Linked DNA regions of Chroogloeocystis siderophila 5.2 s.c.1. The protein of the gene in region 2 interacts with the protein of the main gene of each other region in a pairwise test. Links are inferred from orthologs where the notes say so. Each region holds a gene or a part of one and is shown on either strand. Other genes may lie near its edges. The genes, in order: secA and NIES1031_RS19850.

The links.
Region 1: the proteins of NIES1031_RS19850 (region 2) and secA interact in binary tests that used the Escherichia coli proteins (3 or more experiments, as listed by UniProt). The link is inferred for Chroogloeocystis siderophila 5.2 s.c.1 from one-to-one orthologs.

Annotation. Positions count from the first base shown.
Region 1 is NZ_MRCC01000024.1:11,014-28,281, reverse strand. What follows is about bases 5,756-9,087. They hold secA (preprotein translocase subunit SecA), read right to left. Parts: upstream 8,752-9,087; coding sequence 5,956-8,751; downstream 5,756-5,955. Other genes in these bases: NIES1031_RS21185 (hypothetical protein), read right to left, coding at 9,019-9,087; NIES1031_RS21195 (aspartate/glutamate racemase family protein), read right to left, coding at 5,756-5,787. Outside these bases: NIES1031_RS21220 (Zn-dependent hydrolase), read right to left, coding at 276-1,514; NIES1031_RS21215 (DMT family transporter), read right to left, coding at 1,932-2,873; NIES1031_RS21210 (GntR family transcriptional regulator), read left to right, coding at 3,203-3,913; NIES1031_RS21205 (allophanate hydrolase-related protein), read left to right, coding at 4,031-4,441; NIES1031_RS21200 (GNAT family N-acetyltransferase), read left to right, coding at 4,636-4,896; more of NIES1031_RS21195, read right to left, coding at 5,044-5,755; more of NIES1031_RS21185, read right to left, coding at 9,088-9,399; NIES1031_RS21180 (diheme cytochrome c), read right to left, coding at 9,457-9,996; NIES1031_RS25210 (class I SAM-dependent methyltransferase), read right to left, coding at 10,365-10,643; NIES1031_RS25205 (hypothetical protein), read right to left, coding at 10,684-10,830; NIES1031_RS21170 (AAA family ATPase), read right to left, coding at 10,840-11,745; NIES1031_RS21165 (bifunctional riboflavin kinase/FAD synthetase), read right to left, coding at 11,813-12,823; 5'/3'-nucleotidase SurE, read right to left, coding at 12,949-13,743; pheS (phenylalanine--tRNA ligase subunit alpha), read left to right, coding at 13,946-14,947; NIES1031_RS21150 (phosphate-starvation-inducible PsiE family protein), read left to right, coding at 15,070-15,582; NIES1031_RS21145 (RecQ family ATP-dependent DNA helicase), read right to left, coding at 15,588-17,009. UniProt on the Escherichia coli protein: Required for protein export, interacts with the SecYEG preprotein conducting channel.
Region 2 is NZ_MRCC01000019.1:93,159-102,416, reverse strand. What follows is about bases 4,392-7,293. They hold NIES1031_RS19850 (acyl-CoA thioesterase), read right to left. Parts: upstream 6,099-7,293; coding sequence 5,685-6,098; downstream 4,392-5,684. Other genes in these bases: gcvP (aminomethyl-transferring glycine dehydrogenase), read right to left, coding at 6,112-7,293; NIES1031_RS19855 (Kelch repeat-containing protein), read left to right, coding at 4,740-5,675; NIES1031_RS19860 (hypothetical protein), read left to right, coding at 4,392-4,413. Also shown: NIES1031_RS19880 (NAD(P)H-binding protein), read right to left, coding at 1-378; NIES1031_RS19875 (DUF1997 domain-containing protein), read left to right, coding at 547-1,212; NIES1031_RS19870 (DUF4079 domain-containing protein), read right to left, coding at 1,459-1,923; NIES1031_RS19865 (ankyrin repeat domain-containing protein), read left to right, coding at 2,106-3,407; more of NIES1031_RS19860, read left to right, coding at 3,817-4,391; more of gcvP, read right to left, coding at 7,294-8,982; glycine cleavage system protein GcvH, read right to left, coding at 9,158-9,258.

The DNA.
Region 1 (17,268 bases), on a different replicon or contig from region 2:
TTAATGACCATAGAGTAATAATACACTTATTCAAACATTATTTGTTAATCTTCTAAAAAAGAAGACAATTTGTAGGGGTGTATCGCTTTTGTTTCAACTAAGCATATTAGCTTAGAAGTTAAGTTGTGCAGCTTTGCGCTATGCATTGATACTTTTATAAAGTAGCACTTAATTATGAATCAGGAGTGCTACTTATACCACCATTAAATACCTGCTACCTTCAGGATGGTTTTTAACTGGATGTAATATCACTAGGCAAAACGCCTGCTAACTTCTCAATAAATTTCATCCAGCTTTAAGAAAGTTTGCAAAAGGACATTCGCGCCTTGCGTGCAGTGTTCTGGCGAAGTATATTCATCCTCAGCGTGGCTAATTCCAGCGCGACTAGGGACAAAAATCATTCCCATATCCGCAAATCGACCAATTTCTTGCGCATCGTGTCCCGCGCGACTTGGTAAGTAGGTATAGCTTAAGCCCAAATGCTGACAAATTTGCGCGATCGCCGCTTGAATATCTGGTGCAGCTAATGTTGGTAAAACGTGCAGCATCTGCGTCATTTCGATTTCTGTTTGCGTTGCAGCCGCAATGTCTACAAGCTGATTTTTGATCTGCGCTACCATATCTTCTAAATGAGTCTGGGACATATCGCGCAAGTCAATTTTCAAGTCTACCCTCGCCGGTACAATATTAGCTGCGTTTGGAGAAACACTAAAGTAACCTACTGTTGCTACCTGTTCTCCTGGAGTTGCGGTTGCTAACTTGTTGACAGCTAAGACAATTTGCGATGCAGCAACTAAAGCATCTTTACGCATATTCATCGGCGTTGTTCCCGCATGGTTCGGACGCCCGGTAACAGTGACATGGTGACGATACTGTCCGACAATGCCAATGACAACCCCAACATCATCTCCTGTACTTTCTAAAACACCACCTTGCTCGACGTGTAATTCTACAAACGCCGCAATTTCACCTGGCTGGCGCTTTGCAGTTGCCAATTGCGACCAATCACCACCAATTCGTGCTAAACAAGCTTCAATTGGCGTACCATCATTGCGACGATAACATTCAGGATCGAGAACCGCAGTCCCCGCCATTGCTTTGCAACCAAGAACGCTGTTTTCTTCGTCAGTAAACACTATCACCTCGATTGGGTGTCGCAGGCGAATATTATTTTCTTGAAGGACGTGTACAACTTCAATTCCTGCTAAAACGCCAAGAACGCCATCAAACTTCCCCGCTACAGGAACAGTATCAATATGCGAACCCGTAGCGAGCGTCCCTGCATTTTCTTGTCTTCCTGCATAAGTACCGATAATATTTCCTGCGGCATCAATCTGTACCGTCATTCCAGCTTCAATCATCCACGATTGTACAAGTTGTCGCGCGAGTATATCTTCAGCTGTAAACGCTACGCGGCTTACGCCTCCTCCTGGGAGTTTGCCAATTTCAGCTAACTGCGAAATATTTCGATTCAAGCGATCGCCATTCACGACAGGTATTAATGCAACAGTCATAAAACCCTCTTTGAAATTACTTATTGTGTCGAGTAAAAGATAGTTTCTCGCCTTCAAGAAGGCGCGAGAAAAATTGAAACGAAGCGATCGCAATCCTATTCAGCAAAACAGCAAACTCTGTTGTCAGTGTTCCTAATGCACATAACACCATTAGTTACGTTTGTCGTCATGCCAAAATTTCTAAAGGTAACGTCCTATTTCCTAGCATTGCACGTATTGTATTCTGTATACAGTAAAGCTGAATACTCTAGCACTTGTTATCGCTAAGTAAGTGGGTAAAAATAAACATAAACTTAAGGGCTGGTAATTGGCGAAGCCGCCGCACGCCTAAAGAGGTCTCTAAAGAAGGAACGGCGGTAACTGGTCTTTGGTCATTGGAAAGAGTCTCTATTCCCCATGACTCAGGCAACACCAATGCTAATTGCTCCGTGCGGATATGGCTAAGTAAACGCCTGCCAGAACAACCGCAAACGCGCATAAATTCAAAATACTCAACTTTTCGGCAAAAATAATCAGCGCGAGTACAGCAGCGATCGCCGGAATCGCCAGCATCGAAACAGCAACTAACCCAGAGGAAAATTTTGCCAAGCTATACGTTAGTAATCCTTGACCGACAACTTGGCAGACAATCGCTAAAGAAATAACTGTACACCAACCAACCCCAGACGTAGGAAACAATGGCTCTTGCGTCAGTAAGATAACGGGAAATACACCCAAACTCCCGATTAAACACGTCCATTGCATAATTGTCGGTGTTGCAAATTTAAGGCGGAGTTGCTCTAAACTCAAAAGACACACTGCTGCTAACATCGCTGCGCCTAACGCCGCACTATCTCCGAAAAGGTTACTATTTGCGCCTTGAAAATCTTCAATTCCAATCGCGATCGCGCCACACACAGCGATCGCCATTCCTAAGACGAATCTAGCTGAAAATTTTTGACCAAGTACGAGCCACGCACCTAAAGTTGTAAAGATTGGCATCATATTATTCAGTAATGTAGAGTTAGCAATACTCGTTTGCGTTAATGACCATGCCCATAACGTGAGTGAAGCGGCGAAACTCGTTCCCGCTATTGCGAGTAAACTGCGATCACGCCAGGTATAAACCAGCGCCGATACAGAATGTGCGTGAATTTGACCAAGAAACCTGAATCCATTCCATCCTGCAAATGTGATCGCCGCGATGCCCAAACGATTAAAAGTTGTTGCATTTGGTCCAATTTCATCCTGAGTAACAACCGTTAAAATCGAAGCAAACGCAATTCCGAGTAAAGCCATTCCCAGCACGATCGCAGCAAATCCATTTGAGATTAGATTTTGAGGCGTGTTACTAACTGAGCCGAGTTTGAACTGCTCCATAGTGCGATCGCTAGCCAAATAGAAATGTATTTGCAGAGACTTTACATATACACTGCTTAGTAGCCCTAAAACAGTATATGAATAGACGCTGCGATTAAAACGTTAAACATCCCTAGTACTTTTTCAATTAGCTACACAGTAGCGAAGAGATTAAATATTATAGGTATCAATAATCAGGTCTAAAGTCTTATCTTATGTAGTATTTATCAAAGAAGCGATGTACTGTATTCTGTATACGGTTGCCGGAATTCTCATTTTTTGCCGAACCTTCTCGACTTAAAATAATGAGCGGCTGCAATTTATCCTGTAAAAAATTAAGGAGTTATACATTGCCCCTGTCACCGCGATCGCTCCAGCGAAGTCAATCGCTACAGGAGCAAACTTATCAAGCATTGCGCACAGCTATCCTCTCAGGTGAACTAATGCCAGGGCAGCGGTTAATCGAAACTCATCTTGCCAAAAAGCTACAGGTGAGCAGAACTCCCATTCGAGAAGCAGTCCGGCAGCTGCAACGCGAGGAATTAGTCATCGCTGAACCGAATAATATTTTACGTGTCGCGACAATTTCCATGACCGATGCGATACAGTTATACGATTGCCGACTCGCACTAGAGCAATTATCCGTAGTCGAAGCGTGCGAACACGCCACCGAGTCCCAAATTCAAAACTTAAACTTGATGGTGATGCAAGCCGAGAAGCTCATCAATAGTAAACCATCTCAACTCACTAACTTTCAACTGCTTGATTTAGATTACCGTTTTCATCGGCTACTCGCTGAGAGTTCAGGAAATTTATGGCTGCGATCACTTCTCGATCAAGTTTTTGATAAAATGATGCTTTTGAGAATTCATACGATTCAAAATAATCGCGATGTGCTAGAAATTCGGACGGAGCATCGCCAGATTTATGAGGCCGTACAAGCGCGAAATCCCGATGCGGCAACTCAAGCGATTAAAGCGCATCTTGTGGCGAGTAAAGAGCGAGTCGCACGTGAAATGCAGAATTTGCAACAAACCAGCAGTATTGTTCAAGAAGGTTAATATATTTTAGATTTTGGATAACTTAAATATTGAATTTGTTACAAATTTGACGATCCATACATTGCATTCATTTTTTAAACTAGTTCAACTTGCATTTGGCGATTATTGAGAACAAACATGACCGAAACTAATTCCAACTCAAACACAAGTACAAAGCGGATATTTATCTGTGGTTCAGCATTGCGCGGACAACCCGATCATCAAAACCTACAATCGGCGAAGTTTATCAAAGAAGCAAAAACCCAACCTTGCTATCGACTTCATGCAGCAGGTGATGGTTGGCATCCTGCAATTTACGAAGTAGAACAAGGCGGAATTTCGATTCCTGGCGAAGTATACGAATTAACTCAAGCCGAGTTTGACTACTTATCCGCCAATGAACCACCGAATATGTATCCGAGTGATATTGTTTTAGAAGATGGCGAAGTTCTGACTGCGTTTCTTTATCCGCAAGAGTTAGTACAAAAACATAATTGGCCTGATATTTCGCATCACGGTGGCTGGGCGGCTTATAAGGCTGCGAGTTAGGGTAGCAATGCGATCACTTGCCTACACAATTCGCGTAGCAACTTTGCACGAGGATTCAATCATTGCGGAGCATTTCTGTTGATGCAGTTAAGTCTGACTAGCGAAACATCACGCTAGAGTTTATCGAACGCGTACGTCAAGATTTATCTTACCAAGCTTTTGTCGCCGAAGTTGATTCTAAGGTTGTTGGTTCTATGGGGTGTCAGCTATTTACTGGACTTTACCCTAATGTTTTGACCGAGCAGTATCGTAAAAGTGGCTACATTTGGGGTGTCTACGTTGAGCCAGCTTATCGCCGTCAAGGTATTGCCAAAAAACTCACGCTAGAATCACTCAACTACCTCAAATCGCTTGGTTGTACAAGAGCACTTCTTCATGCTTCTCCTCTTGGTCAACATGTGTATTCTAGCTTAGGCTTTACCCCAAGCAATGAAATGTGTTTTGATTTGCGGTAATGTCATTATTTACATAAACCGCCTGTATAAATGCTGAGCGGAATAAATTCGCAGCTAAACAAACAAAGTCTACTTCTGTAGACTGAATTCCAAAATTTTATCTAAAAGTGTGCATAGCTACAACTTCTGCCATAAGGCATCCACAATTCATTCTCGGTTCTCAAAAGCAAAAGCATAAAGCATTCCAGTATACGGCTTTGCGATCGGATAAGCTAAATCGCCCTTCTTACTCGTATTCAAGCCCAGGCTTACCAAAGCTTCAACAAACTTAACCGCGACACTCACGCCATCAATAACCGGAACTCCTAATTCTTGACTTAGTTGCGCTGATAAATCAGCCATCCCGCCACATCCCAAAACGATCGCACCAGCCCCATCTTCTATCAAAGCTTGACGACATTCGGCTAAAATCGTTTTTCGTGCGTTAGAGTTTTCATCCTCAAGTTCAAGTACAGGTAAATCAATCGCGCGAATTTTGCGACAAAAATGCGTCATACCGTAGTTAGCAACCAAATGTTGGGCAATCACCCGCGTACGACTCAACGTCGTCACAATCGAAAACCCAGTCGCGATCAAACTCGCAGCATGCATCGCGGCTTCTGCAATTCCTAAAACAGGACCCTTTGCTAATTCCCGCGCAGCGAGTAATCCAGGATCGCCAAAGCAAGCAATTACATAACCATCAACACCTGCGGCTTCTCCTTTTTTAATTTCTTCAAGAATGCCAACAACACTCAGCGCTTCATCATAGTGTCCTTCAATCGAAACCGGACCCTTATCTGGATTACACGCAATAATTTCAGTTCCAGAATTTGCCACTGCGATCGCCGCCTCTGCAATCTTTTGCGTTATGCTCGCAGTGGTGTTAGGATTGATGACTTTGATCTTCATTGCTTAGCATACCTTTATCGTTTCACTTTAAAGTTGCTACAGGAGAACAGAGAAAGAACTATTTGTAGTTGTCATTTTGCGAAATGGGATTAATCACTAAAGCCACACATAGACAAAAGAAGACCGCCGAAGCGGTCTAACTGAAGCTACATAATTACAGGCATTACTTTAAACCATTCCTGATGGTGCTTGCACTGCTGGTTGAACTTGCGGCTGAAATTGGAATAGAGAGTATACCACATTACGACGAATATTAGTCATCATATCCAAGAACAACTCGTATCCTTCGCTCTTGTACTCAATCAATGGATCTTTTTGTCCGTAGCCGCGCAATCCTACCGATTCGCGCAATGCATCCATTTGTTGTAAGTGTTCGCGCCATAGCGTATCAATTTGCTGCAAGATAAAGAATCGCTCAGCTTGGCGCATCAATCCTGGCTGGATCTGATCGACTTGCGCTTCTTTGACATCGTACGCGATCCGCACTTGCTCGTGGAGAAAGGTTTTAATTTCGCCCACCGAAAGATCTTCCATCTGATTCGGTTCTAAATCTGCTAAGAGATAAACAAATTCTTTAACCTTGCTTACCAAATTTGGTAAATCCCACTCTTCTGATGGCAAATCGGGATTAATGTAGTAATCCACGATTTCATCCATCGTTTTTTCGGCGTACTTAATCACCAATTCTTTTAAGTCTAGACCTTCGAGGACGCGGCGACGTTCGGCATAAATTGCCCGACGCTGGTTATTCATTACCTCGTCGTACTCAAACACCTGCTTACGGATGTCGTAATAGTAGGTTTCGACTTTCTTTTGTGCGCCTTCTAAACTGCGAGTCAGCATCTTAGACTCAATCGGCATATCTTCTTCGACTTGGAACGCCGTCATCAATCCCGCAACGCGATCGCCGCCAAAAATCCGCAACAAGTTGTCTTGCAAACTCAAGAAAAAGCGCGTTGAGCCAGGGTCGCCTTGTCTTCCGGCACGTCCGCGTAATTGGTTATCAATGCGCCGTGATTCATGGCGTTCAGTGCCAATGACATGCAAACCACCTAGTTGGACAACTTCATCGTGTTCGCGCGAAGTAAATTTTTCGTATTCGCGTAGCAAGGCGTTATAAACATCCCGCAGCTTTTGAATCACAGGATCGTTTGTCGGTGCTTTTTCTGCGGCAACTGCAACCTTATCTTCCGCTTCAAGTTCGGGTAAACTCCGTTCGCCGTATTCGCGTACAGCAAATTCTACGGCTGCTTTAAGTTGTTGTTCTAACTCGCGCGATAGCTGCGTGGGGAAAATTTGCGGTGAAGCTTTCCACGTTTTTACTTTTTTGCCAGGAACAAAACCTTGACCGCTACTGCTACTCGATGCGGGTAATCCTGATGCTTTTTCTATCGCAAAAACGTCTTCATCTTCCGGTTGGACAATGCGGGGCATAAAGTATTCGCGCAGTTTGAGTCGCGCCATATAATCCGCATTACCACCAAGAATAATATCGGTTCCGCGACCTGCCATGTTTGTGGCGATTGTCACCGCGCCTTTACGTCCGGCTTGGGCGATAATTTCTGACTCGCGTTCAACGTTCTCAGGACGGGCATTAAGGAGGTTGTGCGGTACGTTACGTTGACTGAGTAAAGCACTAAGATATTCAGATTTTTCGACACTCGTGGTTCCCACTAAGACAGGGCGACCAAGTTCGTGCATTTCCGCACATTCTTCGGCGATCGCCCGCCATTTTCCTTCCTCCGTCTTATACACCATATCAGACAAGTCTTGACGTTTGGTAGGACGGTTTGTAGGAACAATTGTGACTTCTAGCTTGTAAATTCGCTCAAACTCTGCTTCTTCGGTTTTAGCTGTTCCGGTCATTCCTGCGAGTTTAGGGTACAGCAAAAACAAGTTTTGATACGTAATCGTTGCTAGAGTTTGCGTTTCTGGCTGAATTTCAACTCTTTCTTTTGCTTCGATTGCTTGGTGTAGACCGTCACTCCACCGCCTTCCTGGAAGAACGCGTCCTGTGAACTCATCCACAATTATGACTTCATCATTACGGACGATATATTTAACGTCTTTGGTGAAAAGTTCTTTTGCTTTGAGTGCGTTAAAGATGTAGTGCGCCCAAGGATCGTTAGGATCATACAAATCCTTAACTTGCAGCATTTCTTCTGCTGCCGCGAAACCTTCATCCGTTAAAATGACGTTATGCGCTTTCTCGTCAACTTCGTAATGTTCTTCTTTCTTTAACGCGGCGGCAATTTGTGCAGCTTGTAAATATTTTTCTGTAGGTCGTTCGACTTGTCCTGAGATAATCAGTGGTGTTCGCGCTTCGTCAATCAAAATCGAATCAACTTCGTCGATCACGCAGTAATTGAAGGGACGCTGTACAACTTCCTGAATCGAGGAAGCCATGTTATCACGTAAGTAGTCAAAGCCCACCTCGCTATTCGTAACATACGTGATGTCACAATCATAGTTTTTCTTACGCTCTGATGGTCCCATGCCTTGCTGAATTAGTCCGACACTCAGCCCTAAAAAGCGATGGATTTGCCCCATCCATTCCGCGTCGCGGCGTGCTAGGTAGTCATTGACCGTAACGATATGTACTCCCTTACCAGAAAGCGCGTTGAGATAAGCAGGAAGAGTTGATACCAGCGTTTTACCTTCACCGGTTTTCATTTCGGCGATTTGTCCATGATGCAGGATCGCCCCACCGAGAAGTTGAACATCAAAGTGGCGCATTCCTAATACGCGTCTTCCAGCTTCTCGCACAACCGCGAATGCTTCTGGAAGTAGATCGTCCAAGGTTTCGCCTTTATCCAACCGCTGCTTAAACTCCGCTGTTTTGCTACTAAGTTGCTGATCGGAAAGCGCTTGAATTTCTTCCTCAAGAAGATTGACGTCTGTAACGTAAGGCTGGAATTTTTTGAGCTTACGAGCGTTAGGATCGCCCAGCAAGTTTTTCAGCATGGTAGGGTTCGGGAAACTTTAAAAATTATTCTTATTTTTGAGCTTAAATATTGAGTTTAGTTTGCTGCAATCACTTGATTTCTGATTGAATGAGCGCAATCGCACACCTTCTATCAAAATTGAATACACGTCTACAAGTGAAGCATTCCTAGAAACTCAAACATAATTGCAGTCGCTCTTGGCTAGACGCTCCAAGTTTAGACTATATCCATCGTATCACCTTGCTTAAAGCAAGGGCGGCGATCAAGAGTGTGGATCGCCCTGCAACTAGAATCGGATTCCTACTTGACCATTCACTCCTCGCACTGAGTTATAGCCTACACCAACAACAAGGTTACTTGCTGTATTCACCTGTAAACCACCCGATAATGCGATACCCTGATCTTCAGAATATAGCCCAATTCCAACGTAAGGAGATATCACCGGCAAACTCAAAAATTTAAGGACATCCACGCCAGAAGCGCCATCTGGTCCTCTTCCTAATTCCACACCCAAATCAAAGGCTCTTGCTCCTACAGAAAAGGTAACATCGCCTTCCCTACCTCCGACAGAAACCCACGGTTGGGGTATAAGTTGCGCGTTGACGGGAGGGGGTGCAGCTAATACTACTAAAGCGGAAGCTGCTAAAATTTCTTTAATTCGTTTCACGTTCTGACACTCCTCGTAGCTATTTTAGATTTTGGGGGCAAATATTTACACGACGGCTTACTGCGTTGCTTCCCACTCAGGTGATAGACGGCGAAAATTATATTCTGTTGCACCAGGATGGCAACTTACGCAACTACCTACATCAACAGGGCGGGGTAGTTTCACATTAGGATGTAACGCTTTAAAGTAACGCGATTCGCCAAGGCGATAGGGTGTCGTTTCTTCTTTGAGTAAAGGGCGCGAAAAATTGCGCAGATAGTTCCAGATCAGCAAGCGCGATGGATCGACTAGTTGAGGAAGCGTCACGCCGTAGTGCTGCGGATCTTGCAATAGCTTTTGCCAGGTTTGTGTTGGCATTACTGCGGGTGGTAAGGCAATATGGCAAGTCGCGCAATTTTCTAGATAAAGTTCTTGTCCTAATTGATAGCGTGACGGCACAATATCAACAGTGCCAATTTCTGTTGCCTCTTGTTCAGAAGAAGGTTGGGCGTTGGTCGCGAGTGCTAGTCCCCAACCCATCGTTATACTCCACAGTAAAATGATTAGTAAAAAAATGAATTGCGATCGCCTCCGAGTTTTAGCGTGTGGTTGCATCATATCTTTCGCTCACTTCCTCAACACGTATGTAGTCAGAATTAGGGTTAAAACACTTTGAGATTAAGTAATGGCTAAAGGCTTACTGCATTTGATTACCTATTACCTAACCTCAAAAAGTGTAATATCTTTATAACTTTTGAGGAGCTTACTTAATTGCTAGTACAATCATGCGACGGCTATCGAGTGTCAGTGGCGCACTGTCATTTCCATAGCCTTGTACTTCTTGAAAACCTATTTGTCATAACCAATCGCGTAATTCAGTAAAAGTAAAGTGACGTACAAAGTAACTCATTCGGCGCACTTGTCCATCACGAATTACAGTACGCTCAGTGTATGTTCGATTAGTAAATAAATCAAATCGAGTGCGATCAACAGTTATTGTTGCACTCTGTAACAGAACAAGCGCGAAATTCTTTTAAGATTCGGTACAAGCTTTGCAATTCTATTAACAACTTACCATCTGGTTTGAGTGCGCGGTAAGCCTCAGCCAGCACTTGACGATTGTCTTGATTGTCAAAGTAGCCAAAGGCGGCGAACCAGTCAATAATGCAATCAAAGTGTTCTGTCCAAGGAAGCGATCGCATATCGCCTTGAACATATTCAACTTTAGCTGCTTGAGCATCTTGACGCGCTTTTTCTAAAAACAATGCTGTGCAAGTAAATTCGCAATCCTTCCGTGTCCACAAGCTAAATCAAGTACCGTTTTTTGGCTTGCAGTTGCAACAAATGCCAGATTAAATTGACTTCACGCTCGTTGCGTTCTGGTGTTAAATGCGGTTCATAGAAGTACAAATAGTCTTCGCTAAATAAAGCAGCAAAATCAAATTCAGACATCACGCAAGTTTAGGGAATGGGAACCGATCGCAATAGCCTTTCTACAACAGATTTAGCTTTGTGTCCGCCAACCGGAATCAGACGATGACACAAAACATGAGGTGCTAGATACTTGACATCATCGGGAATTGCATAAGTGCGATCGCACAAAAACGCGAGTGCTTGCGTTGCTTTGTGTAATGCTACCGTACCGCGCGGACTCACACCCAGCATAACTTCTTCCGAATCGCGTGTCGCGCGAACAAGATCGAGAATGTAGCGTTGTAACGTTTTGTCTACCTTAACAGCTGCACAACTGCGGCGTAATTCGGCAACTTCTGCAAGTGTGATACAAGGTTGTAAATCAGCTACGGTAATGCCTTCTTGTAATCGTTGCAGCATCGCTAATTCTTCGGTTTCGCTTGGATAACCCAAACTCAACGACAACATAAAGCGATCCATTTGCGCTTCGGGTAAGGGAAAAGTTCCTTGATATTCAATCGGGTTTTGTGTCGCAATCACAAAAAAAGGACTCGGAACAGGTCGCGAAACGCCATCAACGGTGACTTGTTCCTCTTCCATGACTTCTAATAGCGCCGATTGCGTACGGGGTGTCGCGCGATTGATTTCGTCTGCTAGCAGTACATTTGTAAATACGGGACCTGGAAGATATTCAAACTCGCCTGTTTTGGGATTCCAAATGTTCGTTCCGGTAATATCTGTTGGTAGCAAGTCGGGAGTACATTGTAAGCGTTGAAATTTACCCGCAACCGAACGCGCTAATGATTTTGCGAGTAACGTTTTGCCTACGCCAGGAACATCTTCTAGCAGTACATGACCTCCAGCAAGTAGGGAAACTAACACTAAGCGGATGGGTTCAGCTTTACCAACAATCGTACGACTCAGGTTTTGCGTCAGAATCTCAATTTTTTTCATGCACTACTGTCGTTTTTTTTTAAATAAGCCATGAAGTGTTACAGATTGAGAACACTTGGCAAGTTCATCACTTAGTGTTCCCTTGTAATTCCTCTTTTGCAGCAGTGCAGTCAAGTTGAATTTGTGCTTTTAATTCATCTAATGAAGCGAATTTCTTTTCGGGGCGTAGGAATTTTTCTAGCTGTACAGTTAACGTTTCACCGTATAAATCTCCCGACCAGTCAAATAAATATACCTCTACAGATGGATGTGTACCGCTAACTGTGGGACGAACACCAATATTCATCACGCCTAGGTGATTATCCACGCCTTGAACAAAAACCCGAACAGCGTAGACGCCATTAGCTGGTAGAAATTTTTCGGCTGGTACAGCGACATTAGCAGTCGGAAAACCAATTGTTCTACCCAACTGCTGTCCTTTTACAACGGTTCCTGTGAGGGTGTAGGGACGTCCTAATAACTCTTGGGCGCGTTGTAAATCGCCGTTTTCCAGGGCTTGACGAATCGCTGAACTACTAATGCGATCGCCTCCTCGCGCATAAATGGGAACAATCGTTACCGGAATATCAAAACTTGCTGCGATCGCTTTTAAATCTTTTGCTGTACCTGTGCGCTGCTTCCCGAAACAAAAGTTTTCACCCACACTGATTTGTTGACAGCACAACTGTTGAATGAGAATTTTTTCCACAAAGTCTTGCGGACTTAAAGAAGCTAAATTCCATGTAAATGGAATTCGTATGAGTTGGTCTACACCTAAAGCTTGAAGTTGCTGAACTTTTTCATCTAAAGGTGTCAGAAGCGATCGCTTTTTCCCTGTAAAGAACTCTTGCGGATGCGGATTAAAAGTAACGACAGTACTATAAATATGTTCAGGGCGATCCGCGCTAGATATTGGCGTTTGCGTGTCCGCAGGAACTGATAAGGGGTAAGACAGGAAGCTTCTAACCTCTTCCTGATTTTTGCTACGATGCAAAATTGGACGAATAACCTCTTGATGCCCTAAGTGAATGCCATCAAAGTTTCCTAGGGCGATCGCGGTTGGTGTCAAAGCATTAGTTAGAGATGAAGTAACCCACACGCTTTACATTTTGACATAAATAGGTCAATGGTAGCAGATTGATGAGGGGTCGGAGGTCAGAGTACGGAGGTTAGGGAAGTTTTTTGCTAATTTGGTTCTTCAATTGTTGACCCCCAGTCTTGCTTTTAGTCAAATTTCCATTCGGATAAGGGATGTAACGCGTCGAGATACGTCAAGTTGTAATGTAAAGGAGTGATGGTGATGAAGTTATGGCGAATTACTTCAACATCCGTTGGAATATCTTGAGGTAAATTTAAACCCTGTTCAGCAGGCGCGAGATCTTCAAGCAACTCTCCGGCTAACCAGTAATAAGTTTTACCGCGAGGATCGACACGCTTTTCAAAAACATCAACGTAGCGACGAATTCCCTGACGCGTGATTTTTACTCCTGCAATTTCTGCTAACTCGACTGCCGGAATATTAACGTTGAGTAACATAACCTCAGGTAAAGGGTGGCTTTTCAATTGTTCGAGTAAGTGAATTGCAAATGTCGCAGCAGGTTGAAACTCTTTAGAAGTAAAACTTGTGAGTGATAATGCCACACTAGGAATACCCTCAATGATCCCCTCCATAGCCGCCGAGACAGTACCAGAATAAAGAATATCAGTTCCTAAATTTGCTCCCTGATTGATACCAGAAAGCACGAAATCTGGTGGACTATCGAGCAATGCCCACAATGCAAGTTTAACGCAGTCAGCAGGCGTTCCCGAACAAGCCCAAGCTTTGATGCTAGGGTGAAATACCGACTCGACGAGTTCTGCACGAATCGGTTGATGTAATGTTAATCCATGTCCAGTTGCCGATCGCTCGCGATCTGGACAAACAACCGCGACTTCGTGTCCGGCTGCTGCTAAAGTATCGGCTAGAGTCCGAATTCCTAGCGCGTAAATACCATCGTCGTTGCAAATAAGTAGTTTCATAGAGGTCAGAGGTCGGAGGTTAGGAATCAGGATATCCTCAATAATTGGTTAATTGTCAGTAGTTAGTAGTCAGTACCAACTAACAACTCATTCTTCTCTCGCCCCCTCGCTCCTTGCCCCTACTCTCTTTTAAACTGATACGATACACTTATATTGATTTGAACAGCTGGCTTTCAGAGAATTACTGTTGAATACGACAAGCATGAGCAATCAGCCTAGCACTTTAAAGGCTCAACTGGAAACTTTACGACAAGAAGGCATAAGCGCGATCGCTACTGCTGATTCCTTGGATCGTTTAGAGGAACTTCGAGTAGTTTACCTCGGTAAGAAGGGTCAGTTATCAGGATTGCTGCGCAGCATGGGGCAATTGAGTGCTGAAGAACGTCCGCAAATCGGGGCGATCGCTAATACTGTTAAAGAAGCCCTACAAGCAGAAATCGAAAAGCAGCGTCACAAGTTACAAGCGGTGGCGATTCAAGCACAATTAGAAGCAGAAACAATTGATGTGACAATGCCTGGTGTTTATCGCCCGCTTGGTCGCGTTCACCCGCTTCATAGTACAATAGATCGCGTGCTGGATATCTTTGTTGGTCTAGGCTACACTGTGGCTCAAGGACCAGAGATGGAAACTGACTACTATAACTTTGAAGCACTCAATTTCCAAGCGGATCACCCTGCACGTGATATGCAGGATACTTTATTTCTTCCTGATGGAAATTTATTGCGGACGCATACTTCCAACGTGCAAATTCACTACATGGAAGACAACGATCCGCCAGTACGCGTCGCAATTCCAGGACGTTGCTATCGTCGCGATACTGTAGATGCTACTCATGCCGCAGTGTTTCACCAAATCGAAATTTTGGCAGTCGATGAAGGCTTGACTTTCACTGACCTCAAAGGAACGGTTAAAATATTTTTACAAGAATTATTCGGCGATTCACCAATTCGCTTCCGTGCAAGTTATTTCCCTTTCACCGAACCTTCAGCCGAAGTAGACGTGCAATGGAAAGGTCGCTGGTTAGAGGTAATGGGCTGCGGTATGGTTGACCCGAATGTGCTGAAAGCGGTAGGATACGACCCTGAAGTTTATACCGGCTTCGCGGCAGGTATGGGTGTGGAAAGATTAGCGATGGTACTGCACGAAATAGATGATATTCGGCGTTTCTACAACAGCGACTTGCGGTTTTTGCAACAATTCTAAAATAGGATTAACTGATAGCTATTTTATTAGCTTAGTAAGATACTCAGCTAGTCTTTCCTACATATTACTTGTTGTGTAGATTTTAATTAAATCAAAAAAACAAGCAGCAAGGAGGTAACTTCATGCTGAAAACTTCAGAAAAAAACACGAGATCTTTTTATAATTGGTTTGATCGAGAACGTATAGTTCATAGCCTAGAACTTGTACAAAACCTAATTGTGGTTTTGTTGTGCATCGGATTGTTTTGCACTATGCTGATTCGGCTAGGTGATATATTTATTTCACTATTACAACCATTGAGATTTCAAGATATAACTTCAGATATTTTATTCATTTTGATATTAGTCGAGCTATTTCGCTTGCTTATTATTTATTTGCAAGAACAACGGATTTCAGTAGGTGTAGCAGTAGAAGTTTCAATTGTATCTGTCTTGCGAGAAGTTATAATTCGAGAGGTTTTAGAAATTCCTTGGCAACAAATTTTAGCAGTTTGTGCTTTTTTATTAATTTTAGCTTTGTTACTATTAACTCGTGCTTGGATGGCGAAGATTTTTAATACAATTTCATTAGAAAACAATCAGAAGTTGAGTGAAAATGCAAGAGATCATTCTGTAGAAAAACGCGTACCAATTTAGTAGATCTATTTTAAACAGCGATCGCAGTGCCCACATTTAAATTCTGTGTTAAAACCAAATGCACCTAAAAGAAATTGCCAGCGACACGAATGAGTATTGAGATATTCATTGATTTGATGACCAAGGTAAATTTGTCTAGGAGACCTTAAGCTTGTTTGATGAATAATGTAGTGAAATGGATCTTGCCATTCAATTTGACCATGACTATGAAGTAGCGCAAGGGCGATCACACTTTCAGCATCTCGTGGAACTTTGCCTTGTTTAGGTAATTTTTTAGCTAACTGCTGGGCTTTGGTGTATTGCGATCGCAGTTTTTGTGTAAAAAATTCTTGACGTTGTTTATCTTCAGGATTTAGCCATCCTGTAGGTTCACTTACAAGGGTTAGCGCGATGCTTGGTTTACCATCACGCCCTGCGCGTCCAATTTCTTGGACATATTCTGAAAGTAGCAACGGTGCATGAAAGTGAATAACCCAGCGGACATCGGGCTTATTAATTCCCATACCAAAGGCTGAGGTGCAGATCACAAAGGGGATTTTACCTTTTAACCAGTCAGTCTCAATTTCTCGGCGTTCTTCTGGGCTTAATCCAGCATGATAAGCAGCAGTAAGATAAACTTGTTGGTTTAACCATGCGGCAAGGCTTTCACTATCTCTGCGCGTGCGGACATAGACTAATCCAGCTTGTTGGGGTTTGGTTTGAATAAATTTTAATAATTGTTGTTTGCGTCCGCGTGGTGTCCATACCATTTGTACTTTGAGATGAAGATTTGGACGATAGGGATTTTGGCGAAAAACTTGGGGCTGTTGGAGTTGTAAAACTTGTTGAATCGTGGCTTGTGCCGTTGGATCGGCGGTGGCGGTAAAAGCGGCAATCGCAATTTTTGTTCCTTTAGGTTTTGATTGTAGCAGTGCGGGGCGTACTGTCCCTAAACGGCGGTATGCAGGGCGAAACGTATCTCCCCACTGTACTAAACAATGCGCTTCATCAAGAATCAGGCTGTTAATTTGCAGTTGCGGTTGACACAACCTTTTCCATACAGGTGCGCTAAAAAGTGTTTCGGGTGAAAGGTATAGTAACTTTAGCTGCTGTTGTTCGAGTTGCTGTAAGATTTGTTTGCGTTGATATGTTGGTAATTCGCTGTGTAATAGTGCGGCTGCTAGGTGGCGATCGCGTAATTCTTTGACTTGATTTTCCATCAAAGCGACTAACGGCGACACAACAAGTGTTAGCCCAGGCTGAAGTAATGCAGGAAGTTGAAAGCAAATCGATTTACCACCGCCTGTAGGCATGATAATAAGCGTGTCTTGCTGTGATAATAGACTACGGATAATTTCTTCTTGAGGTTGGCGGAATTCTGGATATCCCCAAATTCTTTTTAAGGTGTCTCGCAATGTATTGGTAGGAATCGCGTTTAACTCATTCATCAGCAACCTGGTAGGAACTCATCAGCATTTACATTTAAGGTTTCCCAGATAACGTCAATGCGATCACTTAGTGACTGAAGTCACAGCTTAACGAACCCTGTCCACCTCCGCGGACTCACACCTTAGGCTTGTATAGCACTACGTCTTGTTTAGGACACGTTAAATGGCTAACCGCCTGTCTCCTAGCATATAATCTGAGCCACTCTGTGTACTTTTTGCCAAGCGTTTAGTAACACAAAAAACCTATTAACTTAACAAA
Region 2 (9,258 bases):
CAACCAAAACAAATTCAGCGGATGAAACAGTTGAGAAGTACATAAAGAAGAAACAAAAACAAAATGCTCTATGCCTTTGGTCTTAGCAATATCAACTAAATTCTTTGTTCCTTCGTAGTCTACTTTGTAAGGTCCTGTGGGGTCAAAACTTGGTTTAGCTCCCGTTGCACAGAGTAATACAGTGCTGTCTCCTATCGCAGCACGGAGAGTATCTGGCTGCAATACATCACCGACAACCAACTCAGCTTCAGCGGGTAAAATTGCTTTGGCTGAATCGATATTCCGAACCAAAGCGCGTACAGGAATGTTTCTTTGGACTAACTCTTGGACAATTCTGCGACCTGTCTCGCCTGTTGCCCCTGCTACAAATGCTTTCATTTTAAAGCTTATGCTGAATAAACGAACAAATTCTCAGGTGAGTTTAACTAACTCTCAATCTCAATTGTAGATTTGATAAACCTTGATATAAGCTGCACAATGGCAGAGAAACTCTAAGACTGACTTGGGAATCCTAAATAGATAAGTCAAATTATAAAGGATGCGTTTATGCTGTCGAGCAATAGTGAATATAAATCTACTAGAAATGGACAAGTGCATTGGGATGCACCCACAACGCTAGCAGAAAGTGACTATTCACATACTGCACCAACACGCTTCCATGGAAGGTTTACGGACTGCATGGAAATGTATGCCCCTGCTGATGCCGTTGCCAATTACCTTGATGCTCACCAAGGCTGGTTTTGTCGCTGCGCTCAGCCAATGAAAGTAGAATCGGTTCAGGAAAACGCATACGCTTTGACGATTGGTCGGATCGGTTCGTTTGGTTACGAAGTAGAACCCAAAGTCGGCTTGGAACTTTTGCCACCAGACGAAGGAATTTATCGAATTAAGACAATTCCAGTGCCAAATTACATTGCTCCTGGCTATGATGTAGACTTCCATGCCGTGATGGAACTTGTCGAAACAGCCGCTACTCCCGAAGTAGTTGCAGGGAAAATGACACGCGTAGAATGGGAGTTGGATCTAGCAGTTGCGGTTCACTTTCCAAAGTTTATTCAACGTTTACCAAAATCACTTGTTCAAAATACAGGCGATCGCCTACTTAATAGTATTGTCAAACAAGTCTCGCGTCGTTTGACGCACAAAGTTCAAGAAGATTTTCACAAGTCATTAGGTTTACCTATCCCAACCAAGTCAAAGCGGGCAAGTTGAAGTGAGCTATTAATTGTGTTAGTGGCAATCAGCAAATTCTCAATATTACCCTCCCCACAAAATGATGTTTATGTCAACCCTACTCATTCATCTTGTGGATACAAGTCTTTAAGATAATAAGCTTCCACTTGTCTCAAATCTCGTTATTTACTGATAATTAAAATGGTGAGTGAATGTGACTAGCGGCTAGCAACTAACCACTAACCACTAGCAACGACATAGTCAGTTATTTAACTAGAGATGATATTATCGCTTGCTAAGGATGTTTTGGATAATTTGTACGCCACTGACTGCTTGCCAACTGAATAAAGCGAGTAAAACAGAATTTAAAACAATGTGAGTGTAACGCGCCCAGTTCTGACCTTTTTGCATAAACGGTGAGAGACTTGCGGAAACGGCAATTATCCCTGTCATAGCTAGTCCGACTAAGAGGTGAGGTCCAAGAAACAACTTTTGATTGTTGATATAGGTAACACCCATCGCAGCAAGTGTCCCTAAAACCATCAGTGCCAAGATGACCGAGCCAATTTGATAGTGTTTAACGTTGTATCTGCCTTTAATTAACTCTTTCTTAACTTCACCCTCGGCGTAGCGCGTGCGTCTGACTTGTACGCCCAAATACAGCGCATAAAATGAAGCTGCGAGTAAACCCCACATCAAAACAGGGTGAATGAAATTTAGCCAAAATTTTACGTCTTGTGAAAGTTCCATCGTGTTCTCTTCTGTTAATAAACTTGATAAAACTTAGCATAAGTTGTTTTATAAATTTGACCAATGAGTAATTTATCCCAATGATGTAGTGGTGATGAGTCATTGGATATCGTAAGTTCATCTACTCAAAAGTGGCATTTAGCGATAGACTAGCTATGCTTTCGATGAGATGATGCTTGAATATGAGTGTGACAAAAGACATCTCATTACTCAGGGCAGTTAAATGTGGTGACATTCGACAAATCCACGCACTGCTGAGCGCGGGTGCAAGTGTGAATGCTAGTGATGGCGACGGTACAACCGCCTTGATGTTTGCTGCTCAACGCGGCTATACCGAAATTGTCCGATTATTACTTGCAAACGGGGCTGACGTTAATCGCCAAAGAAAGCTTTATAGCTTGACGCCACTGATGTTAGCCGCAGCAGCAAATCACCTTGATATCGTAGAAACGCTACTAGCACACGGCGCAAATGTAAATGCGATTAATGAGGATGGTAGCACCGCCTTGATGATCGCCGCGCTCAAAGGTCATGCCAATATAGTACGCGTATTACTTAATGCAGGTGCCAAAGCTGATATTCGCGATCGCGATGATGATACTGCGCTCAAGTTGGCTGTGCAGCAACAGCACGTTGATGTTGTTCAAGCGCTGGTAGCATCTGGAACACTCGATGTTAATCTCCAAGATGAACAAGGCGAAACAATACTCATGCAAGCTGTCGATCTTGGTGTAACGGAGGTTGTAGAAGCACTACTACACGCAAAAGCAGATGCAAATTTAAAAAATATTGATGGTGGTAGTCCGTTAGCCGCCGCCGCCGCAGGGGGATACACGGCGATCGCAACTGCATTACTCACTGCTGGCGCTGAAATTAATGCCAAAGACCAAGACGGCGAGACGCCACTACATCTAGCCGTTGTTGAAGGACATACTGAAGTCGTCCAACTCTTGCTAAGTCGTGGTGCTGATGTTGAAGCGAGAAATTCTTTAGGCGATACACCTTTAATGGTTGCAGCATTGCATGGACATCGTGCGATTGTTGCTGTGTTGTTAGCGCAAGCACGCAACATAGATAAAGATATATTGAATATTAAAAACTTAGGTGAAACGCCGCTAACACTCGCCGCGACTCAAGGACATGCCGATACAGTGCAGTTGTTACTTGACTACGGTGCTGATCCTAATTTATCGGCCGATGATGGCAAAACAGCGTTGATGAAAGCCGCTGATCGCAATCAGATTGAGGTCATTGAGTGCTTACTCAAATCAGGAGCGAAGGTTGATCTGCAAGACAAATATCATGCTACTGCTTTGATGTGGGCAGCACACCGAGGTTTTGCGGATGCTGTGGAAATACTACTTCAAGCAGGGGCAGATGTCACGTTGAAAAATATCGCAGGTTACACAGCTTTGATGCTTGCAGAATTTAACGGGTATAAAAATGTTGTGCGATCGCTTAAAGCTGCTGGTGCGGACGAATAATGCGATCATTTCTGGTGAAAAGTCTGCGTTATTATACTTTATTTGTCTATAACAGCAGAAAGATCTACACTACTGCAGTTATTATAAAACTTCTGAATAACCTATTGTCTATCGAAACTCGCCTTTCAAGTAGATAGACTTTTGATTTGTGTAAGGAATCTATTAACTATTATCCAGTATTTTCCCCCTACTGAAGCGGCTTTAAGCTGCACTAAGATAATAAAAATACTAGCACAACTTCACACCTCCAATGTTCCACAAGCGAACTATTTTCTTCCACTATTAGAAGCAAGCATCAAACATAAAAAACTGACAGTTCATTTATATGTTAAAAAAACAGCTAAAACCTCTATTTTTTATTATGTTAACACTATTTGTGGCTTGCAAAAATCACTCATTGCAATCTTCCATGAAATCTACCGAACCTCCTGTAGCGACGGCGATTGCTGTTGATACTTCTGTTGGTTTGCAATCAATGAATGCTACAAAATCTAGAACAGTTATCGGTCATGCTATTGACTGCGATAATGATGGGCGTGATAATGACTATCGAATTGACTATGATGCAGATGGTATTCCTGACGATTGTATTATCGGTGATGACAATAGTTTAACGCCAGTTGATACTTCCAATTCTCAAAGTTTATTTGATAGACGAATAAAGTTTTTAGAAAAACTTACCGCAGGTTGTACAGAAAATCGTAAAGTTGAAGGCAATATGACTTACAGCATTTGTATTGCTGATGGTCAGCCTGTAAAAGCCGCAGAATTTCTGACTGAACTTGGAGATGGTTTAAATATCTGGTTTGAGCATGGTAAGGTTATAGCCGTACTGCGTACTCATAGTGGTGAAATGTTCTTCTTCGACAACGGCAAGCTTGAGTTAATGTTTGAGGACTATGGAACTCAAGTTGTTGTAAGCTTTACCCCTGAAGACCGCCAAGAATACGAAGATCTGGCACAAACTGCCTACCAACGTATTTTTCAGGTGTTTAGTATTGACTAAACTTACAAAATAAGAATTTTCCGTAAAATTGTAAATCTTGCTGGACTATATTTCCTAACAAAATAAATCCTGCTTAAGTTTATTTTATTACGTTGGTCTCTACACGTATTTTGCTTATCTTACAAGTTGTACAGCTTCTGTAGTTAATACAAGCGATCGCATATTTTTTTTATCGCTAACTTATCAAATTTAATATGTGTGGTTGAACTGCTCAATTAAAAGTCATTTAATTAAACTTAGAGTTGTTTATTCTCTACACGGAGAACACAATGCGTTACCGAAGAAAGCAGACGATAGCGATAGCATTTATTGCAATAATTTTTGTAGTGTTAAATACAGTTAAATCTTTAGCTGCAACTGAAATTAAGTGGACTACGGTTGCACCTTCGCCGGTGGGGACTGGAGAGGCAATGAGTGCAGTCGTTGGTGGAAAATTATATCAATTAGGTGGATATACTTCTCAGTGGAGACCAACAAATCGCGTGGATGTATACGATCCTGTAACGAACACTTGGAAGCGTCTTGCAGATATACCAATTAGAATTACCCACGCAGGAGTGGCTGCTGACGCAGGAAATATTTATTTAGCAGGCGGGTATGTTGGCAAACCAGAAGGCGGACAACTATTTGCAACAAGAAAAGTTTTACGCTACAATATTGCCACGAATACTTGGTCAGAAATGCCACCATTACCACAAGCTAGAGGTAGCGGTGGCTTTAGTAATCTGAAAAGAGAATTGCATTTCTTTGGTGGAGCAGATCTTAATAGAATTGACCGTGGCGATCATTGGATACTCAAGCTTGATAATATGGCTGCTGGTTGGCAAACAGCGGCTCCATTACCCAATCCACGATCGCACTTAGGAGATGCGATTGTCAACGGTAAGATTTATGCGATCGGCGGGCAGCATAGTTATGATGACTACTTGACAACACAAAATACAGTCCACGCTTGGAATCCCACAACGAAGCAGTGGACTAGAGTCGCGAATTTACCGCAAGGTCGCAGTCATATTGGGGCTGCGACTTTTGTCATTAATGGAGAAATATATTTAGTGGGTGGCGAAGTTCGACACAAGCTAGCAGTTAAGAAGGTAACGGTATATAATCCTAAGACTAATTCGTGGCGTGAATTAACTCCACTACCGACTCAACGTCACTCTGGTGTTGGTGGTTTTATCAATGGTAGTATCTACTACTCTTCCGGCGCTCCAGCTTTTGATAAAACAGTTTACCGAGGTAGATTTCAGTTTGTAAGTTAAAAAATCTTCTCAAGAATGCTGCATCTGTACAAAAGCATCGAGTAACACACCAGGAATGGGTCTAGGGCGCATCGACACTGCGTCCACCCATACCCACAAGGCTTCGGCTGTGACTAATAAGTGATCGTTGCCAGATTTACGAATTTCATAACGCCGAATCGCCCGTGTACCGCGCATTTCTTGCAACCAAGTACGTACCTCTAGCGTGTCACCCGCGATCGCCGGACGCAGATAATCGATCTCAATCCGGCGCATGACAAACACACCACCGAGTTCGCGATAGACATCCAAAGAAAAGCCCAAATGTTCTAAATGTTCGATCGCCGCTTGTTCGAGGTAATGTTGATAAACTGAGTTGTTGACGTGACCCAAGGCATCCATTTCATAATGGCGTACCCGTAGTTGTGTTGTAAATGGTTGCATATATAACGACTACTCACTCACTATACGCTTCCATTGGCAAACACGAGCAAACAAAATTGCGATCGCCATAAGCATTATCAATTCTTCCAACGGTAGTCCAGAATTTGTATTCGCGAGTCCACGATGTGGGATAAGCAGCTTGTTCGCGAGAATAAGGATGTTGCCAATCTGAAGAAATTAAAGCATCGGCAGTATGCGGGGCATTTTTCAAAACATTATCCTGCCTATCGACTTTACCCACCTCAATTTCTGCGATTTCTTGGCGAATTTGAATCATCGCCTCACAGAAACGATCCAACTCGGCTTTTGATTCGCTTTCAGTTGGTTCTACCATCATTGTGCCAGCAACCGGCCAAGAAACTGTAGGCGCGTGGAAGCCGTAATCCATTAACCGCTTGGCGATATCATCTACCTCAATTCCGGCAGATTTTTTGAGCGATCGCAAATCTAGAATGCACTCATGTGCAACTAACCCTGATTTACCTCTGTACAATACTGGGTAGTAAGGTGCTAAACGATGGGCAATGTAATTCGCATTGAGAATCGCGACTTTGGTTGCTTGCGTCAACCCTGCTGCGCCCATGAGTGTAATATACATCCAGGATATCGGTAAAATACTCGCACTTCCCCAAGGTGCAGCAGCGATCGCGCCTACGCTTTGTTCGCCACTAATTTCTACCACTGGATGACCTGGTAAAAACGGCACAAGGTGCGTAGCAACGCCAATTGGTCCCATTCCTGGACCGCCACCACCATGCGGAATACAGAAAGTTTTATGTAAGTTTAGGTGACACACATCTGCACCGTAATCGCCAGGACGACAAATTCCCACTTGGGCATTCATATTTGCCCCATCCATGTAAACTTGTCCGTCGTGGGCGTGAACAATCGCACAAATATCTTTGATTTGTTCTTCAAAGACACCATGCGTTGAAGGATACGTGACCATCAACGCCGCAAGTTCGTGACTGTATTTTTCGGCTTTTGCTTGAAGATCGTCTAAGTCGATATTACCTTGTTTGTCGCAGGCGATCGCCACAACTTTCATTCCCGCCATGACTGCGCTTGCGGGGTTTGTTCCGTGGGCTGATTCTGGAATTAGACAAACATGACGATGCGTTTCACCGCGACTTGCGTGATATTGACGAATTACAAGTAACCCTGCGTACTCGCCCTGCGCACCTGCGTTTGGTTGCAGTGAAATTCCTGCAAAACCTGTAATTTCAGCTAAAGCTTGTTCGAGTTGCGCGAATAAAATTTGATACCCTCTGGTTTGGGACAAGGGTGCAAACGGATGAATTTTACCAAACTCCTGCCATGAAATGGGTAACATTTCAGTTGTTGCATTCAACTTCATCGTGCATGAACCCAGAGGAATCATCGATGTTGTCAGCGACAGATCTTTCGCTTGCAGTCGGTAAATATACCGCAGCATTTCAGTTTCAGCATGGTAGCTGTTAAAGACAGGGTGCGTTAGATAGTTGCTACTGCGAATAAAAGGTTTGATTTTTTCAAGTGCAAATTCGGGAGTTGCTAACTCCTCTAGCGCAAATGATACTTCACTTCCGGCAAAAACTTGCCACAAATCGTATAAATCGGCTTCGGTTGTTGTTTCGTCTAAGCTAATAGCGATCGCACTTTCACTAATCGTCCGTAAATTGATTTGCTGTGCTAAGGCTGCTTCAATGATTTCTGTAACCTGTTCGGGTTCAAGGTCAATTCGTAACGTATCAAAGTAGTGTTCTGAAGCAATAGTGTAACCTAAATGCTTTAGACCTTCAGCTAAAAGAACAGTTAGCTGATGAACGCGTTGAGCAATATTTTGCAACCCTTGTGGTCCGTGATAAACCGCGTACATTGATGCCATTACAGCTAATAACACTTGGGCTGTACAAATGTTACTTGTTGCTTTTTCTCGCCGGATATGCTGTTCTCTGGTTTGGAGTGCAAGACGTAGCGCCGGCTTACCATGAACATCTTTTGAGACGCCAACGATGCGTCCTGGGATTTGTCGCTTGTATTGTTCTTTTGTTGCCAAATAAGCTGCATGCGGACCGCCGTAGCCGAGGGGAACCCCAAAACGTTGCGTACTTCCAACAGCAATATCAGCCCCAAATTCTCCAGGTGGTGTTAGTAAACATAAACTTAAAATATCGGCGGCGACGGTGACTAAAGCCCCTACTGCATGGGCTTGTTCGACAAAGTGACGATAATCGTAAATTTTGCCATCACTCGCTGGATACTGTAACAACGCACCAAAAATCGTATCATTAAATGTAAACGTTTGATGATCACCAATAATAATTTTAATTCCTAGCGGTGTCGCGCGAGTTTGCACAACGGCGATCGTTTGCGGATGGCAATCTTGCGAAACAAAGAAGGTGTTTGCTTTGTGCTTACACACTCCATAACTCATTGCCATTGCTTCGGCGGCTGCGGTAGCCTCATCAAGAAGTGAAGCATTTGCTATTTCTAAACCAGTTAAATCAATGATTGCGGTCTGGAAGTTTAGTAACGCTTCGAGTCGTCCTTGTGAAATCTCTGGCTGATAGGGAGTATAAGCTGTGTACCAACCAGGATTTTCTAAAATATTACGCTGAATGACAGGCGGGGTGATGCAGTCATGATACCCCATGCCAATAAACGAGCGAAAGACTTGGTTTTTGGAGGCAATTTCTTTGAGTTTGGCTAAAGCTGCGTATTCACTTTGCGCAGGTTCTAGCTGAAGCGGTCTATTAAGGCGTATTGCCTGCGGTACGGTTTGGTCGATTAAAGCATCAAGCGTTGCCAAACCCAATTCATCAAGCATTTGCTGAATTTCTTCTGGCTTAGAACCGATATGCCTTTGTGCGAAAGAAAAAGATTCTTGGGCTGCTTCTACCAGTTGCTGACAAATTGAACCAGTACCAGAGCGATAAGCTACCACAGACTGCTCTCCAGACACGACTTCTTCTTCATATTCTGCAACATTATTTTAAATAAGGAGAACTAGGGAAAAGATAATTATTCAATCTCATGAATTTTTCTTACCTCATATCATCCCTAGCCTGAGTCGCTCACTACTCGCCTTCTACTTGTGCCTGATACTCATCCGCAGACATTGCATCGTCGAGTTCGCTAGAGTCGGTAATCCGCACTTTTAACAACCAACCTTCACCGT